3 regions of the Butyrivibrio sp. AE2032 genome follow, and region 3 is predicted to be linked to each of the others. Evidence: riboswitches for the same ligand, from Rfam matches in the RefSeq annotation. Region 3 holds a riboswitch; each other region holds the start of a gene.

Region 1 (5,908 bases), 1.8 Mb from region 3:
GGATTACCGTTTCCGTAACGAGCTTCTGGTATCTTCCGATAAAACCGGATGCTTTATAAGACTTTCCGGAGATCTGATGCTGTATCTTCATAAACGTATCTGTCCTTTATCTTTTGGATGCTCTCACAACAAGGAAATCAGGCTTGTGGAACAGGTCATTCTGTTCCGGATGCTTTCTCATGATCTCCTCATCAGGCACGGGCTCTATCATCTTTTCTATCGTGAATCCCGCTTCCGCCAATGTGTTTACTATGGTCGAGAACGTGCGGTGATATTTCTTTACTCCCTCAACGAACCAGCCTGATTCCCTGAGACCTTCACGGCAGTAATTTGCGAGATTTACATATATCTTTTCACCGTTCCCGTCCCTCGTCCAGCGCTCGAAATCACAGCTACCGTAGGTCGTATTTATAGGATGCTCCTGCGAGAAAACAAAAACACCGCCGGGTTTTGTCTTCGCATATATGTTTTCGATGAGGCTCTTAAAATCCTCCACATAATGGAAGGCCAGAGAACTGATCACGACATCGAACATTCCGTCAAGGCCGCCCAGGTCTTCCATCGGCATATTAAGATAAGTGATCGCGGGGTCGCTGTTTTCTTCTCTGGCCACCTCCAGCATCTTTTCAGAGATGTCGATGCCGACGACTTTAGATGCACCCTTTTCAACAAATGCCATGCAGTGCTCGCCGAATCCGCATCCGAGATCGAGCACTTCCTTTCCCGTCATATCAGGCAGGAGCGAGAAGAGCGCCGGGATCTCGAACAGCACGTTCGCATTTACCTCGCGTTCCCTGAGTTTCTTATATCCTTCGAAAAATGTCTCGTTGTCGAAAATATTCTGCTTTGACATAGATCACCTCTTAGCCCCGTCACCAGGGTACGAATTCCCCGCCTATAACGCCCTTCACTGAAGTATCGGAAAGGATGCCGTAAGCTTCGGGATGTCTGTATTTGTCACCCATAATGTCTTCAGCTCTGTGCTTTCTTAAAGCATCCAGATCGAGTGATGCAACATAGACTCCCGGTTCGCCGGGCGCTTCAAACACGCACATATCCCTGACGCCCGGCTCGTCGTGCTTCCACGGCACACCGTCAAAGAGCGAAGAATGTCCGTTGCAGTCAGGCTGTCCTTCCGGATAGTTGCACGTTGCCACCGCGACCATGTTCTCGTACGCCCTCGTCCTTAACGCGGACAGTCGGTTTATCTCCATCGGACAAGCATTCGGAGCAAGGATCAGTTCCGCGCCTTTCAGCATAAGTATCCTCGCGCTTTCGGGAAACTCCCTGTCAAAGCAGATCATGGAGCCGAACTTTACTTTTCCCCTGCCGAAATCAAGTTCTGCCACACGGAACCCGTCTCCGCCCGACAAAACCCTTTCGAACGAGAAGTCACAGGTATGTACCTTTGAATAATGCATTATCTCATTACCCGTTCTGTCAAAGAACACAACCGAATTCAAAGGCTTAGGATCGTGCACCTCAAGGAACGTTATGCCTATTGCCATCTGAAGTTCTTCGGCAAGACTGCGGAAAGCATTAACGAAGTCACCGTCTTTTTCGACGGCAAGGCTCTTTATTTCTTCATCATCCTGAGGCAGGTAATAACCGTCGCTCCACATCTCCGGGAACAGCGCTACGTCAGCACCTTTTTCCTTTGCTTCGATACATGCACGCTTCCCGTTTTCGAGATTTTCGCGGATGTCTTTTCCCGGCAGGATCTGCAAAAACGCTATCTTTATATCCATTTCATTCCCCCCATATCGGGACAGTATTACTGTCCGGAATCACTTCTCAATTATACCAATTTTCCCCTCAAAAACTTACCGGCCGGAACCATATGATGTCCGGCCGGAAGGTTTACGTGGAAAGCGGTATCAAGGGATACCTGAAATGAACACAAAACTTATTTGCTGCTCTTCTTCGAAGACTCCTCAGAAACAGCCTGTGCTTCCTCTTTTACCTTTGAGATACCCAGGTAGATGAGCGCTGCGAGAGCACCGCCCGCAAGAGGTCCGATGATGAATACCCAGAGGTCTGTCAGAGCCGCACCGCCTGCAAGGATCGCAGGTCCGATGGAACGTGCGGGATTGACCGAAGTTCCCGTGAAACTGATACCGAGGATATGTACGAGCACAAGTGCAAGGCCGATGACAAGACCTCCGAATGAACCGTGCTTGAACCTGCTGTCGGTTACGCCCAGGATTGCAAGAACGAATATGAATGTGAGGATGAGCTCAATGATGATGCCTGCAGGAATGCTGTCATTTACTCCTGCAAGAGTATTGGCACCCAATCCCCATGAAGCCATCTCTTCCTCGACCTCATCGTATACACCTGTCATGTCGATCTTGCCTGCGAGCGAGAACAGATACTGGAGAAGTCCCGCACCTGAAACGGCACCGAGGATCTGGAATACGACATAACCCCAGAAGTCCTTTATGGAGAGCTTACCTGTGATGAGCATAGCGAGTGAGACTGCAGGGTTGATATGGCAGCCTGAGATGTTGCCGATGGAGTATGCCATCGCGACGATAACGAGACCGAATGCAAGTGCCGTGAGGATATATCCGCCGCCGTTTGCAGCATCACAGCCAACTGCCATCGCAGTACCGCATCCTACGAATACGAGCACGAAAGTACCGATGAACTCGGCTGTATACTTCTGGACCGTAACGACAGTATTGTCGACGTTCGAAGAAGGAATGACCATGTAGAAGATAACGAGAACGACTGCGAGGATCGCAAGGTCTGCAAGAAGGAAAGATCCGTTATATACCATTGAATAAACAAGAGCGCTGTCATAGCCTGAACCTTCTGCATATTCGGAAAAGAAGATAACGCCTGAAGCGACCGATCCGAGCCATCTAACAATATAAGCTAAAACAGTAAATGCGATGATCCTGATGAGCGCTGAGTTCCTGAATCTGTTGAGCGCACTGGACATCTTCATCCTGGATCCGGGCTTAAGAGCTGCAAAGCCCGCAATACCAAGCGCAGTGTATCCGATTGTATAGTCGAGGATAACCTGGAAAGGCGTTACGAGATAACCTCCGATCAGCTGAAGGAGACTGAAGATGAACGAGATGATGAAGCCCCATACCGGTCCGAAAGCGACGCCGTATACGATGATCGGCAGCGTCGATGCGGGAGTAACTGTTCCGCCCATCGGCATCTCGAAAAGTTTCAGCTGCGAAAGCACGAAAGCCAGTGCCAGGCAGATGCCACCCGTGGATATCCTCAGGATATACTCACGGTTGGAATTAAGTGATTGTTTTGACATAAAAACACCTCCGTCACGGTGACTCGGTGGAGTCTGCTGACCAGACAGGTCATGCCTATGACAAGAGGATCGAAAAATTATACTTGGTTCCCTACGCCGGCATTATCCGTCAGGTTCAGCGGGTCGGATCTTAAATCCCTCTCAGCCGTTTTAAGGCTCCCCGTTTTCCGTTTGTCGCGACAAATATACTATAACGTTTTCAGATTTACAAGGTCTGAAAACGCACTATTTCGATATATTGAAAATATCAATTTATTTTGTCTGGCCTTTCTTATCTTTATCACGTGACGAAAGCACTTCCCTGATCATCGGAACTGAAACCCGGAGTGCGATAAAACATGTAACAACACACAGTGCAAGCATCACTGCTCCAATGATCTTGACTCCTAAGGCATAAGCAGGCCACTCTCCGGACTGAGTGAAGAATGCGATTATCCCCAATGAATCTGCCACAGCAGAGAAGAATGCCAGGAATGTCATAAGACCCAATCCGGCCTGGAATCTGCTCTCGCTCTTTCGCTCGGCCCTGTCATCTTCCTCCTGGACTTTCCTTCTCTTATCTTCAACCATACGTGCAGACATTTCATTCAGGGCATCAAGTCCCATGGTTACGCTCTTAATGTCTTCCTCAACATTGAGACGTTCCATCAGATATGAATAGAACTCGTTCTGATGCTGGATATGACTGACAGATGTAAGGATGCTCTTTGTCAGGAAAATATTGATCTTGAGACTGAGTTTTTTGATGTTATCATTGATTTTCTCTGTCTCTTCATCATCAGCATAACGCTTTATATCGCACGGAATAATCGTATATGAAGATGCAAATCTGGCATACCTGAAAAGAGAACAGGAAATATACAGAACGCGGATATACATGGTGAAATAATCATTGACCACTTTATCACTGTGTTTCTTCCCGCAGAAAAACGGTTCATCGGTTTCATTCCCTTTTCCTGTCGGCCAGGCATAATAACCGCAGCCTTCACGCGAGGCGGACCAAATGACATTATCAAACGGACGTCTTGCCAAAGATTCATACTGCGAACTCATCTTATACGATTCTTTGTAGCCGTTCGAAAGATAGTATGCTGTTCTCAGAGCATCCTCGCTGTATTCATACTCCTCATCATAATCAAATACAACGCAGGAGAACAGATGCGCCTTGTCGGGAACATTTCTGCGCAATCCCTCCGGGCGCGGTTCGTCATCCCAAAATATATTTCTTCTCTGAGATATAAAACTGATCTTATCATAAAGCGGATCCAAAAGATCACAGACCCAGTTGCCGAGCAGACGTGCCTTTTCTCCCACAATATAAAGAGGCTTTCCATCATCTGTCCGTTTAGGCTCACCATCTATCTCATACAGCAATTTGAACCTGTTGAATTCCTTGAACAGATACTGAAAATAGCAGAGCGTCCTGCTCATGAATTTCTCATCATCATCTATCGTATAGCCTTCACCTTCATGAACGAGTTTTTGCAAAGAAACCTCATACCATAAAAGACCTATTCCTGTACGGAAGATATACAGACCGGCATCGTTTATATCAATCAGGATATTGGGATACGGCATATCAGTATCTTTACTGGCACCGATCATCAATATTCTTTTGGGGTCAGAAGCCAGTTTTGTATTTTGCCAGTATAGCCCCATCCGCTTTTCTATATCCTTATTCCAGGCAGATCCTTTCTCCGGATCAAACTCACGAATAATGTGGTAGTAGACATCGGTCTCAACCTTCTTACCGTTTTTATCAAATTTCGGAATGACAGGCGCAGGCTCCCAACCGATCCCGGCAAGTTTACTGTTTGCTTCATTTATCTCTTTTTCAAAATCAAAGTCTTCATCTTTGAATTCAAAAGGAACAACATAACGCAATCTGTATTGGTTTACCGAGTATTCTTCCATGCTCCACCGTCCTGACTTTTATGTCTAGATATTAGCACAGGCAAGGGGCAAATCAAATGTGAAGGAAACGCTAGCTGTACTTTTTCGACGGGCGCTTGATCAGCAGCAGAATGAACATCGCAACAGCAGTCGTGCCGAGACTTATCGGGTAGACAGTCATGATGCACTTAAACGTGTGGAACTGAGTGAACACAGAGTATATCCACACGAGTCTTATTCCGCAGATGCATACCATAGTTACGATCGCAGGAGACAGGGATATTCCGTAGCCTCTCAAATATCCGCTGATGACATCGTAGAACAGTGAGAACAGATGCGCCGTAGTTATGAGGACCACGCGCGTATAGCCGATCTCCACGAGTTCAGGCGCGGGATTAAAGATCGCAATGAGGTTCTTGCCCCAGAAGATAAGCGTGAAGACCATCAGGCCTTCTATGATTATGCCTTCCAGAAGGCAGAGTTTTAATGTCTTCATGCATCTGTCGATCTTGCGTGCGCCGAAGTTCTGGCCTGTTATCGTAGTGCAGGCCTGACCGAAGCTGTTAAGCACGTAATAAGAGAATATCTCGATATTGAACGCTGCAGAAGACGCAGCCGCAACCGTAGTTCCGAGACTGTTGATCGCTGCCTGTATAATGATGTTCGCGGTTGAGAAAACGCAAGCCTGCGCACTTGCAGGAAGTCCTATCTTCAATATCTTACCCAGTATGC
Region 2 (5,908 bases), on a different contig from region 3:
GTAATGAGAAGCCCCATGAGAAAACCGTAGAGCATCTGTACCGGATTTAGATGATAGATACCAAAGAGAGCTGCAGTAAGTATAATCGCTATTGCAGCTTTTTTCGTGTATTTAAGGACCAGATTGTAGATACAGTATCTGAAAATAAGCTCCTCAATCAGGGGAGTTGCGAAGCAGTAAAGGGCAATGAGAACCCAGATGGAATCTGATACGTAAAATAGGCCCTGACTGGCCTCTTCAAAAGAGGAAACCCTAGTAAGGCCTGTGACATTGAATATAAGGGTCAGGATAAAGGCTGCCAGAGCCCCAATTCCTGTCCAGATAAGGAACTCATACCATTTGATTTTCATAAGAATAGTTCCCCAAGAGTTTCAACTGTTTCAGTAATATAGTCGGCCCCAGCTTCTTCCATCTCTTCACGACTTCCATAACCATATAGAACGCCAACGCAGGGCATTCCGAAGCTGTGAGCGCCTTCTACGTCGTAGCAACGATCCCCGATCATTATGGACAGTTCCTTAACTTCCGGAAGCCCTCGCTCAAGCGCCAACTCGCTAAGCTGCTTTATCACCTCTTCAATGACTTCAGACTTCTTGGATCTGGTGCCATCCAGCTCACAGCCAACCACCACATCAAAGTATTTATCGATATCAAAGTGGCCTAAAACCCTGTGGATCAGCACAATGGGCTTGCTGGAGGCGATGGCTAAAACGTAACCCGCTTCCTTTAGCTCTTTTAACAGGTTATCCATCCCTGGATATACGCTGTTCTCAAAGATTCCGGTCTTATTGTAATACTCTCTGAAATATCCGATGGCTTCCCAGGCCTGCTCCTCAGAAAAGCCGTATCTTTCCATAAAACTCTTGTCCAGAGGAGGACCTACAAACAGCCGAAGCCGCTCAGAGTCTGCTTCTTCGATATTATATCTGGAAAGCGCTATCTGTGCGGCATTCATGATCCCAGGGCCGGAATCAGTCACTGTACCGTCAAGATCAAACAAAAGAAATCTGTATTTATCCATAAAACCTCCAAAAACTCTATTGACAACCCCGGGGTATAAGTGTTTAATGATTCTTGAACATAATAAAACCGCTAGGGGAGCTATGCTGAGAGTGTACGTGCATCGCACGTCTAACCCTTTTTACCTGACCCGGATAATGCCGGCGTAGGGAAGCACATTTATATGCCATTATACATACTTTTAGGCATGTAGTGAATATGCAAAAGTTAACCTCCCCAGATGTCGGTGACATAAAGGGAGGATTTTTTATGCAGTTATTCTTGGAAAAGGTCGTTGAAGACGGCTACACATCGTACAATATCACCAGAGGTGGATATGTTCTAGCTATCATCCTCGCAATCATCGCTTTTGCTGTTGTAAGTTACTTTATGAACGCAGACGGAAAGTTCAAGATGAGTGTAAAGCAGCTTACTTTTTCAGCTCTTTGCCTGGCGCTTGCTTTTGTTCTTTCAAACATTAAGCTTTTCAAGCTTCCTATGGGCGGCTCAGTAACAGTATTCAGCATGTTCTTTGTTACTTATATCGGATATCTCTACGGACCTAGAGTTAGTCTTTCCGCAGCCTTTGCCTACGGACTTCTCCAGCTGATCGTAGATCCATATATCATCAGCGTTCCACAGCTTCTTTGTGATTACATCCTTGCATTTGGCGCTCTTGGAGTAGCAGGATTCTTCTACAACAGCCGCTACGGAATGTTCAAGGGCTATCTTGCAGGTATCTTCGGAAGATTCCTTTTCTCAACCCTCTCCGGAGTTATCTTCTTTGCAGATTACGCTCCCGAAGGAATGCACCCTCTTGCTTATTCAGCAGCCTACAACGGTAGCTACATCGCAGCAGAAGGCGCTCTCACAGTAGTAGTACTTCTTGTACCTGCAGTTCGCGCAGCACTTAACCGCATCAAGGTTGAGGCCAATGAAAAGAGCCTTAAGAAGCAGGTTTCCTTAAGCTGATAGGTGGGGAAGGTTCTGTTGACAGATGCAGCCATACCTTCAAAAATACTTGTTTGCTCCTGCGTTGTGATTTTCTAGAACTCAAAAAACAGCAAGTGCCTCATTTCGACGTTGCTCATAGCAATCGGCACTTGCTGTTATTTTTCGTTCTGAAAATCATCGCCTCGTGCGAGAACTGCGCATTTTCAAAGATATGGCTGCATCTGCCAACAGAACCTTCCCCGCTGACTCGCACAAAAAAGCTGCCACACAATTAAGTGTGACAGCTTATTTTTATAGGATCTGCATACCGTGCTTGGTAGCTTCTTCAACCATGTCTTCTGGCCAGATGGAGCACTGTACCTCTCCAATGTGGGCCTTGCGCAGGAAGAACATGCAAATTCTGGACTGTCCGATTCCACCACCGATGGTGTAAGGAAGCTCCTTGTCAAGGATTGCCTTCTGGAATGGAAGCTCAGCTCTTTCAGTGCATCCGGCCTTCTCAAGCTGTTCCTTGAGGGAATTCTCGTCTACTCTGATACCCATGCTGGAAAGCTCAAGAGCGATGTCAAGAACAGGGTAGTATACGATGATGTCGGCATTGAGCTGCCAGTCATCATAGTCTGGTGCACGTCCGTCGTGCTTTTCACCGGAAGCAAGCTCATCACCGATTTGCATGATGCAGACAGCCTTCTTAGCCTTGGCAATGAAGTATTCGCGCTCCTTTGGAGTGTTATCCGGGAACATGTCCTCAAGTTCCTGAGTTGTGATAAAGAAGATATCCTCAGGAAGGATCTCCTCGATGTAATCATACTGGATGGACATGAACTTCTCGGTCTTGCGAAGAACCTTATATACGTTCCTTACTGTGTCCTTAAGGAAATCAATGTTCCTGTCCTCTTTATTTATAACCTTCTCCCAGTCCCACTGATCAACGAAGATAGAGTGGATATTATCGGGAACTTCATCTCTGCGAACGGCATTCATATCAGTGTAAAGGCCCTCGCCTACATTGAAGCCGTATTTCTTAAGCGCATATCTCTTCCATTTAGCAAGAGAGTGTACGATCTCAGCAGGCCTTCCGTTCTCATTGAGAATATCAAAGGCAACGGGACGCTCAACGCCGTTAAGATTGTCGTTAAGACCTGACTCAGGAGTTACAAACAAGGGAGCGGTTACACGCTGCAGATTAAGCCTTGTTGCAAGCATTCCCTGAAAGAAGTCCTTAACGGTCTTGATGCCCACCTGAGTGTCGTGGAGATCAAGCGCAGATTCATAGTTCTTTGGGATTTTAAGGTTTTCCATATATTTCCGCCACTTTCTTATAATTTATTCCATTCTCCATTTAATAACTTTTGCCAGTATATTGCAAGAAAAAAATGCGTGTAAAAATTCAAAAACTTGTCACAGAATTTTCACATAGTATTGGTATAGTTCTAATGTAATAACTTAAACGTTTTCACTTGACAACTTTAATTCGAAAAAGCGAGCACACAGTGATAAGGAGTAAAGGAAAAATGTTTGGAGAACTTATTAGAAAGCATATTACACTTAGTCCAAATCAGGTTAATGATTTCGTAAAGGCAGCAACAAAGTGTGACTTTGATGTTGATATATATTACAACAGGTATGTTGTTGATGCTAAGTCAATCCTCGGCGTATTTGGACTTGACCTCACAAAGCCTCTCACAGTAGAGTACAGAGGTTACGATCAGGGATTTGAGCAGTATCTCAAGGGCCTGGCTGTTCAGGCGTAAAGCGCATGATGTCCACAAAAGTAAATATCGTTATATAAGGAAAGCTCTCTGCGGGTGTGGTACAATTCATTAGTAAACACCCGGGAGGGCTTTTTGCATACTATGAAGATAACAATTTCCGTCCGCGGCCTTGTGGAATTTATCCTAAGGTCCGGCGATATAGACAACAGAATACATCAGGTAAGCGCCGATGCCATGCAGGAAGGCAGCAGGATACATCGCATGATCCAGAAGAGCATGGGGCCTGACTATCACCCGGAGGTATCTCTTTCTTATGAAAAGAGCTATGAAGGCTATGACCTTTTAGTTGAGGGAAGGGCAGACGGTATCCTTGACAAATACATGGATGAGCCACTTACTTCAGTGGAGGCAGGCCAGGAGTCCTTTTTTGAAAAAGAGCCGTATAAGCCCCTCATTGATGAGATAAAGGGAACCTACAGAGACCTGGCCAGGATGAAAGAGCCGGTGGATGTCCATCTTGCCCAGGCAAAGTGCTACGCAGCCATGTATCTGATAGATCGCCATTATCCTGAAGTGGATGTCAGAATGACCTACTGCAACATGGATACTGAGGAGAAAAGATATTTCGACCAGACCTTCACATATGATGAGATAACCACCTGGTTTTATGATCTTCTTGAAATGTACAGAAAATGGGCTGATTACAGGTGTAAGTGGATAGAAAAGAGGCAGGAGTCCATCAAAGCCACCCAGTTCCCCTTCCCCTACAGAGAAGGCCAGAAGGACCTGGCTGCTGCGGTTTACAGGACCATTGTCCATGGGAAAAAGCTCTTTTTAGAGGCTCCTACAGGTACCGGGAAGACCATATCCACCGTATTTCCTACAGTTAAGGCCATGGGGCAGGAAAAGATATCCAGGATTTTCTACCTTACAGCCAAGACCATAACAAGAACAGTGGCTGAGGAGGCCTTTGATACCTTGAGATCCGCTCAGGGCCTTCAGATGAAGACTGTTACTATAACAGCCAAGGACAAGATATGCTTTATAGATGAGCTTACAAGAGGCTGTAATCCTGAGGCCTGTCCCTATGCAAAGGGGCATTTTGACAGGATAAATGATGCTATATACGATCTGATGACCAGCAGTGACAAATTTGACAGGGATGCCATCGTAGAATATGCGAAAAAGCATCAGGTGTGTCCCTTTGAGATGTCTCTGGACATGAGCCTTTTTGCTGATGCCATAATCTGTGACTATAACTACGTCTTTGATCCCTTCGTGTATCTGAGGCGCTTTTTTGGTGATAGCACGAAACATGATTATGCTTTTCTGGTGGATGAGACCCATAACCTTCTGGACAGAGGAAGGGAGATGTATAGCGCAGTTCTAAGAAAAGAGAGCTTTCTGGACCTGAAAAGGACCATAAAGGAGTATCACCCCAGAATTGCCGGGCATCTTGACAAGTGCAACAAGGCTCTTTTGGAACTGAAAAGACAGTGCGACGAGTGCAAAATATATGATTCCATAGAAGGCTTTATTCAGGCCCTTAACAGGCTTTCATCCATCATGTCCCAGTATCTGGAGGACCACTCTGAGGGCCCTTGCAGGGAGGAAATACTTCTTTTCTACTTTGATATCAATAGATTCCTTACTATATATGAACTTTTGGACGACCACTACGTAATCTACGGGGAGTATGCCCAGGATGGCAGCTTTTTGCTGCGCCTTGCCTGCATCGATCCTTCCAGGAACCTTGCAACCTGCATGGGAAGGGCAGTAAGCACAATCCTGTTTTCTGCCACACTTTTGCCCATTCAGTACTATAAGTCCCTGCTTGGTGGAACAAGGGAGGATTTCGAAATCTATGCAAAATCCATCTTTGACCCCAAAAGGCTGGGATTATTCATTGGAACAGACGTTACCAGCAGGTATTCTGCGCGAAGTCCTGAGATGTACCTGAAGATAGCTACTTATATAGATGAGGTCATCAGAGCTAAGCAAGGAAACTACCTGATATTCTTCCCTTCTCATCAGTTCCTTGAGGAGGTTTACGAAGTCTATGAGGAACAGTTTTACGACCCAGACACAACGGAGCTTCTTGTCCAGAACAGCTTTATGACAGAGGAAGCCAGGGAAGCATTCCTTGGAAGGTTTTCCAGTGGCAACGATATGGACCTTTCGGAAGTTATCCACATGGACCTTGAGGTGGTGGAAGACAAAAACGTTCTTGGCTTTTGTGT
Region 3 (5,908 bases):
CTTGTATCCTTCGATTACTTCTTCGGGTTCCTCATTAGTATAAAGCGGATTCTTAACAAGTGTCTGATAGAAATTGAACTTGCTGATCCCAAGATTCTTTAAGACATTGATCTTTTCCTCAGTCGTATGCCAAACACCTGATGACGCAAGTGCCAAAGGATAAGGCAGTTCGGGCATAGCACCGGCAAGATATTCATGATCGTATGTGTTAAGACTCTTTCCAAGCAGATACATGAAGCCGAAAGCACTCTCCTTCGGAACATCAAGAAGAATGAGTCGTCCGCCGGCCTTCAGTGCCTTGAGGCATTTTGCATATACAGGAACAAGGTCCTCCATATAGCTGGAGCTGCCGTTGAAATAGATAACATCGTATTCGTTATCGGGAAGATCAACGTCTTCGATCAGACCGAACTTGATGACGTTTACTCCACGCTTTATTGCAATGTTTCCCATGTCTTCCGAAGGCTCGATTCCTTCAATGTTCGAGCAGTCGATATAACTCTCAAAAAGTCCGCTGCCGCAGCCTACGGACAGAAGTTTCTTCCCTGAAATATCGCCGAGCACCTTCTTGAAAAGTCTCAACTCACTGATGAAGAGGTTCTCGTTCTTCATGAACCATTCATCGTACTTTGCTGCATATCCGTCAAATTTTTGTTTTACTTCGCTCATATTATTTCTCCTGGAATTTGTTGATTTAATTTACAGTATCGCGTAATTGTGGCACAGAGGGCCGCTGCCGCTGCCGAGGTCCAGCATTGCCGCAAGTGCGCCGGAAATGTAATCTTTAGCGTTCTTGACCGCACTGTCCATATCCTCACCCTTTGCAAGGTTTGAAGCTATCGCGCTTGAAAGAGTACAGCCTGTTCCATGGGTGTTAGGATTATCTATCCTTTTACCCTTGAACCATACGTAACCGCCGTTACGGTAAAGCAGGTCATTGGCATCGTTTATCTGATGACCGCCCTTGCAAAGAACGCTGCATCCGAATCTTCCGTTGATAGCCTTTGCCGCATTGACCATGTCTTCTTCATTTCTGATCGTCAGGCCTGAAAGCACTTCCGCCTCAGGAATGTTAGGCGTGATGACGTCAGCCAGAGGAAGAAGCTCCGACTTTAACGTCTCGATCGCATCATCGCTGATAAGCTTTGCGCCGCTCGTTGCTACCATGACCGGATCGACTACGATGTTCTTTGCGTTGTACTGTCTGATCTTTTCCGCAATGACCCTGATAAGATCACTCGAGGCGACCATTCCGGTCTTAACCGCGTCCGGATAAATATCCGTAAATACCGCATCAAGCTGTGCAGCAAGGAAATCCGGCGTGACCTCCATGATACCTGTTACGCCGGTAGTATTTTGGGCAGTAAGAGCTGTAATGGCCGACATGGCATAAACGCCATTCATCGTCATAGTCTTAATGTCTGCCTGTATACCGGCGCCTCCGCAGGAATCGCTTCCCGCGATCGTTAATGCTGTCTTCATAGCATTTACCTTCTTTCGTAAATATGTTTTCGCATTACTTTTATATAGCGGCATAAGGTGGTGCCCCCGGTATACCGCTTCTAACAGATCTCTCTGTTATAGACTATTTAATTGTTTCAAATACCGCGGGAAACTCATTAAGTTCAGTAACATAATATTTTCCCGTGTTCTTTACTCCCTCCCGGTCGGTCTCTCCTTTTATGTCGTATACTCCGACGGTTACAAAACCCGCATCGTCAGCCGTCTTCAGAGCATATAACGAATCCTCGAAGACAAGAGTCTCTTCGGGCTTTGTACCCATATATGCGGCAGCCTGCTCGTAGATCTCCGGAGAATGTTTGCTCGCACCAACCTCGGTGTTTGTGAAGATCCTCTCCAGAAAACCAAGCATGCCGTTTCTCTCAAGCGCTTTTTCCACATGAATCCTCGGACTCGAAGTGGCTGCAGTCATCCTTATCCCCTTAGCCTTCATGAATTCCAAAAGTTCTTTTGCGCCGGACTTCGGCAGCACTTCATCGAAATAGAAAGCCTCGATCATCTTAGAGATTCCGGTAAGTATCTCCGTATCAGTCTTTTGCAGCCGGTAGTGTTCATTAAGATATGCGGCGCCCTGTTCCATGCTCATCGAAAAGAGTATCTCATTCAGTCCTTCCTCAGGCTCAACTCCGATACTCACAAGATATCTTGCTCCGAGATCATCCCAGATTCCCAGTGAATCGAGAAGCACTCCGTCTATGTCGAAAATGACGCCTTTTATCATTTGGACTCTACCATCTTTACAGTAGCTGCCTTTAAGTCTTCAGCAGCTTTCTTTATATCTTTCTGCGCATATATCGCACTGATAACTGCAATCCCGCAGATGCCGCTTCCCGCAAGTTCAGATACATTCTGCTGAGAGATGCCTCCGATAGCGATTACGGGGATCGAAACAGCTTCGCAGATAGCCTTAAGAGTCTCGTGAGGAACATCTATGGCGTCATCCTTCGAACCAGTCGGAAAGACCGCTCCTACGCCGAGATAGTCGGCGCCTCTCTTTTCCGCGAGGATCGCTTCCTCAACGGTTCCTGCAGATACTCCGATGATCTTGTCGGGTCCGAGCTTTGCACGGACATCACCTGCCTCCATGTCGCTCTGTCCGACATGAACTCCGTCAGCGTCCATTGCGGCAGCGATATCGACATTGTCATTGATGACGAAAGGCACGTTATATTCCCTGCAGAGCTTCTGAAGTTCTTTCGCTTCCTCCAGAAAGGTCTCCTCATCGAGTGTCTTCTCACGTAACTGAACGAAGGTAACGCCGCCGTCGAGGCTCTCCTTTACCACTTCATAAAGAGTTCTGCCGTTAAGCCAGTGGCGGTCGGTTACAGCATAGAGCAAAAGATCTTTCTTATCGCACTTCATACTTTGCTCCCTTTTCAAGAGTGTCACTATCCATGTTGTAGATCGCATCAATTATGCGGTTACGGTATGTTGAGTTGCCGTCACCGGGCTGCATCTTTGACCATCCGATCTCGCCTGCAAGACCCATTGCGCAGACAGACGCTGCTGCTGCCTCTAACTCGTTGCCCGGATTTGCAACGATGAATGCGGTCATCATGCCGGAGAGCTGACAGCCCGTACCCGTGATCTTTCCCATCTCAGGACGGCCGTTTCTGATCACGTAGCATCTCTCACTGTCGCTTACGAGATCGATAGCACCTGTGACAGCAACGATCGATCCGGTGTTTTTCGCAAAGCTCTTAACAAATGCTACTGACTGCTCCAGCGTTTCTTCGGTTACCGCATCAGCCACATCCGCATCAACACCCTTTGTGGTTCCGCTTCCGAGTGCGAGCGTCTTGATCTCAGAGATATTTCCTCTGATGACGGTAAACCTGATCTCGTCCATGAGTTTTACCGCTGTGTCTGTACGGAGAGCAGATGCACCTGCTCCTACCGGATCGAGCAACACCTTATGCCCCAATTCATTTGCCTTTTTTCCTGCAAGGAACATTCCTTTAATGCTGCTCTGATTAAGAGTTCCGATATTGATATTCAGACCGCCGCAGATGGAAGTAATGTCTTCAACATCAAGGGGTTCATCCGACATGATGGGACTTCCTCCGCATGCAAGCAATATATTTGCCACATCGTTGACTGTTACATAATTGGTAATGTTGTGTACCAAAGGTACTGACTTGCGCACATTTTCCAAACAAGAACCTAACATTTTTCTTTTCCTCCTGTGAAATAAAAATAAAAAAACAGATATATCTGCTCAAGATATATCTGCTAACTGATATTATTTTTCATAATTTTTCCCTCCGTTGGCATTATCCAAATCAGGTTTAAGGGTCCAGAATATGATTCTGTTCTCAGCCTGTCACACAAGCTCCCCATTGTATCGTTAACACGTATTCCATTGGACACGTAATTAAAGTATGCACATTATAGTTCTATAGTCATGGGATTTCAATACATAAAAAAACGCAAAAATGGCCTCAGGAATATATAGCGTTATTAAGCGTGCCTCTTTTTTCTTACAGCAATAAATACGGCAACGCATGTTGCTGCAACAATTGCAGCGCCGATCCCGATGCAGAGATTTCTGTCTGCTGTCTTATACTTCGAAATGGTGATGTCGAGCGATACGATATTGCTTGCCAGATCCGTCTTAAAATCGCCGTTACACTGTTCGGAAAAGACTAAGATCTTGTAGTTTCCGGGTGTCAGATCTGCCGGGACATTAAGTATCGCTTTGCCTGAATCCGCTGCGTCGCTAGATCTGTTGTCGACGATATTTCCATAGTAAAGAACGGTGCCTTCCGCATCTTCGATCATCACAGAGACAAATTCATTCGCGCCTGCCTTAGCGCCTGTGTAACTGAGCTTTACAGCACCGTCTTTGAGGATCGTCACAGGACCCGAAACGGAAGCTTCGAAAACAGGTCTGGTATCATCCTTTACAGTAAGTTTCCAATCACTGCCGGTATAAGAACCGACTTCTTTCACTGCGTCTGCACCTGGCACGCCTGAAGTTTTGCCTCCCTCGGCAGGTGATGTGAAAAGCACTTTTGAAGTGTCGATATTCATTGCGGGACGCACTGCGAAAATATAGTTAGTAACGTTGCCGCCTCTTACGAAAACTTTGCCGGAATTAAAAACATTCGCCGCATTATTGGCGTCACCGGGCGTCCTGAGCCACCACGCGCCTGACATGTCGTTGCCGGTCAGGGCATCCTTGCTCTTGGTGTATTCGGTGTTAAGCGCGACGCGCGTGCCGCCCTCGTCCTTCCAGTCAGTGGGGAATCCCAGGTCCGGATCGATCACTTCATAAATGGATAAAAGATAGATCTTGTCATAAGTATCGGCACCTGCTTCAGAGCCCTTCGCGCCGTCCTCATTTACGACGAGGGATTCAAGTACAGCGCCCTGCTCCTGTGCGGTGAAGGCCTTATCAATGAATTTGCTGTTGAGCCACTTTCTCAAGGAACATTCTTCCCAGGTGACTGTTTCGGCTGATGAATTATATGCGACGCAATCAAGGTTCTGATCCGATACGACGAAAAGGTTGCCGTCGTTTGCGAGAACTCTCCACTTGACGGGCTCCATGTTGCTGTCTGTCGCATCTTCATTCCTGACAGACTGCCAGTAGTTTCCGAAATAGATATTGCTTTCCATCGCGCCGGAAATATAGGCCGTTCCGCTCCTGATCGCTTTGCCGGATTTGTCATTTGTGTCTGATCCTGCCAGGAGAGTTTTTGGGAATGCCGAAAATGACAGTAATCCTGCCATCAAGATTGCAGCCATGCTCACAAAAACTCTGCGCAAATTCATGTCAGATCTCCCTCTTATCAATGCACAAAGGAAGATATCGAATGTCCATCATAATCAGCCTCTTTGCGATTTCATATTTTATCATGATTTTGTCTTTAATCAGATAAATAACTCAAAAGGGTTGCCCCAATTTTGAGACAACCCTCGTATCCCCATATGCGGCCGAAATTCTTTACTTCAGATCCGATATCTTCAGAAGTTCCCGCTTAATCGTCATTACCGGTATTATCCGTATTTTCAGTAGAACCGACCTCATCAGTAACTTCGGCGCCTTCCGTATCGGCAGATGTTTCCGTACCGGCAGTTGTTTCCGAGCTGACAGTTGTTTCTGTACTGACCGTTGTTTCCGTGCTGACCGTCGTTTCTGTGCTGTCAGTTGCATCCGTGTCATCAATGATTTCATCATCATATGCTGTATCGGCGTCAACCGGGTTATTTGCTTCTTGGGTCTTGCCGTTTTCCATAGCACGGTTGATCTGGCTGCTGATCAGCTGCTTTGTAGCATCATCTGCAGCGTCTTTATCGTAGCAGAAGATCTGAACAGCATTGTATGTGTATTCTATTCCGTCAGTTGTAATGTCTGTTTCCGGATACTGATTGGCAAAAAGAC

The links. A riboswitch is a leader RNA that binds a small molecule or an ion and turns the genes downstream of it on or off. The one in region 3 is predicted to bind thiamine pyrophosphate.
Region 1: linked by a shared signal. The riboswitch ahead of BO18_RS36315 (MIP family channel protein) and the one ahead of thiM (hydroxyethylthiazole kinase) in region 3 are both predicted to bind thiamine pyrophosphate.
Region 2: linked by a shared signal. The riboswitch ahead of BO18_RS03580 (energy-coupled thiamine transporter ThiT) and the one ahead of thiM (hydroxyethylthiazole kinase) in region 3 are both predicted to bind thiamine pyrophosphate.

Annotation. Positions count from the first base shown of each region.
Region 1 is NZ_JNLF01000005.1:449,528-455,435, forward strand. Features, by position in the region: gene BO18_RS19690 (glycoside hydrolase family 127 protein) at 1-91, opposite strand, end outside; gene BO18_RS19695 (class I SAM-dependent methyltransferase) at 107-853, opposite strand; gene BO18_RS19700 (carbon-nitrogen hydrolase family protein) at 873-1,748, opposite strand; gene BO18_RS36315 (MIP family channel protein) at 1,907-3,283, opposite strand; TPP riboswitch at 3,355-3,456, opposite strand; gene BO18_RS19710 (hypothetical protein) at 3,536-5,197, opposite strand; gene BO18_RS19715 (MATE family efflux transporter) at 5,268-5,908, opposite strand, start outside.
Region 2 is NZ_JNLF01000003.1:426,204-432,111, reverse strand. Features, by position in the region: gene BO18_RS03590 (CPBP family intramembrane glutamic endopeptidase) at 1-350, opposite strand, end outside; gene BO18_RS03585 (HAD hydrolase-like protein) at 347-1,021, opposite strand; TPP riboswitch at 1,085-1,189, shown strand; gene BO18_RS03580 (energy-coupled thiamine transporter ThiT) at 1,270-1,971, shown strand; gene asnA (aspartate--ammonia ligase) at 2,245-3,255, opposite strand; gene BO18_RS03570 (HPr family phosphocarrier protein) at 3,468-3,707, shown strand; gene BO18_RS03565 (ATP-dependent DNA helicase) at 3,810-5,908, shown strand, end outside.
Region 3 is NZ_JNLF01000005.1:2,199,843-2,205,750, reverse strand. Features, by position in the region: gene BO18_RS27455 (class I SAM-dependent DNA methyltransferase) at 1-669, opposite strand, end outside; gene thiD (bifunctional hydroxymethylpyrimidine kinase/phosphomethylpyrimidine kinase) at 700-1,482, opposite strand; gene BO18_RS27445 (HAD family hydrolase) at 1,586-2,242, opposite strand; gene thiE (thiamine phosphate synthase) at 2,239-2,883, opposite strand; gene thiM (hydroxyethylthiazole kinase) at 2,870-3,691, opposite strand; TPP riboswitch at 3,764-3,869, opposite strand; gene BO18_RS27430 (DUF6273 domain-containing protein) at 3,982-5,298, opposite strand; gene BO18_RS27425 (hypothetical protein) at 5,505-5,908, opposite strand, start outside.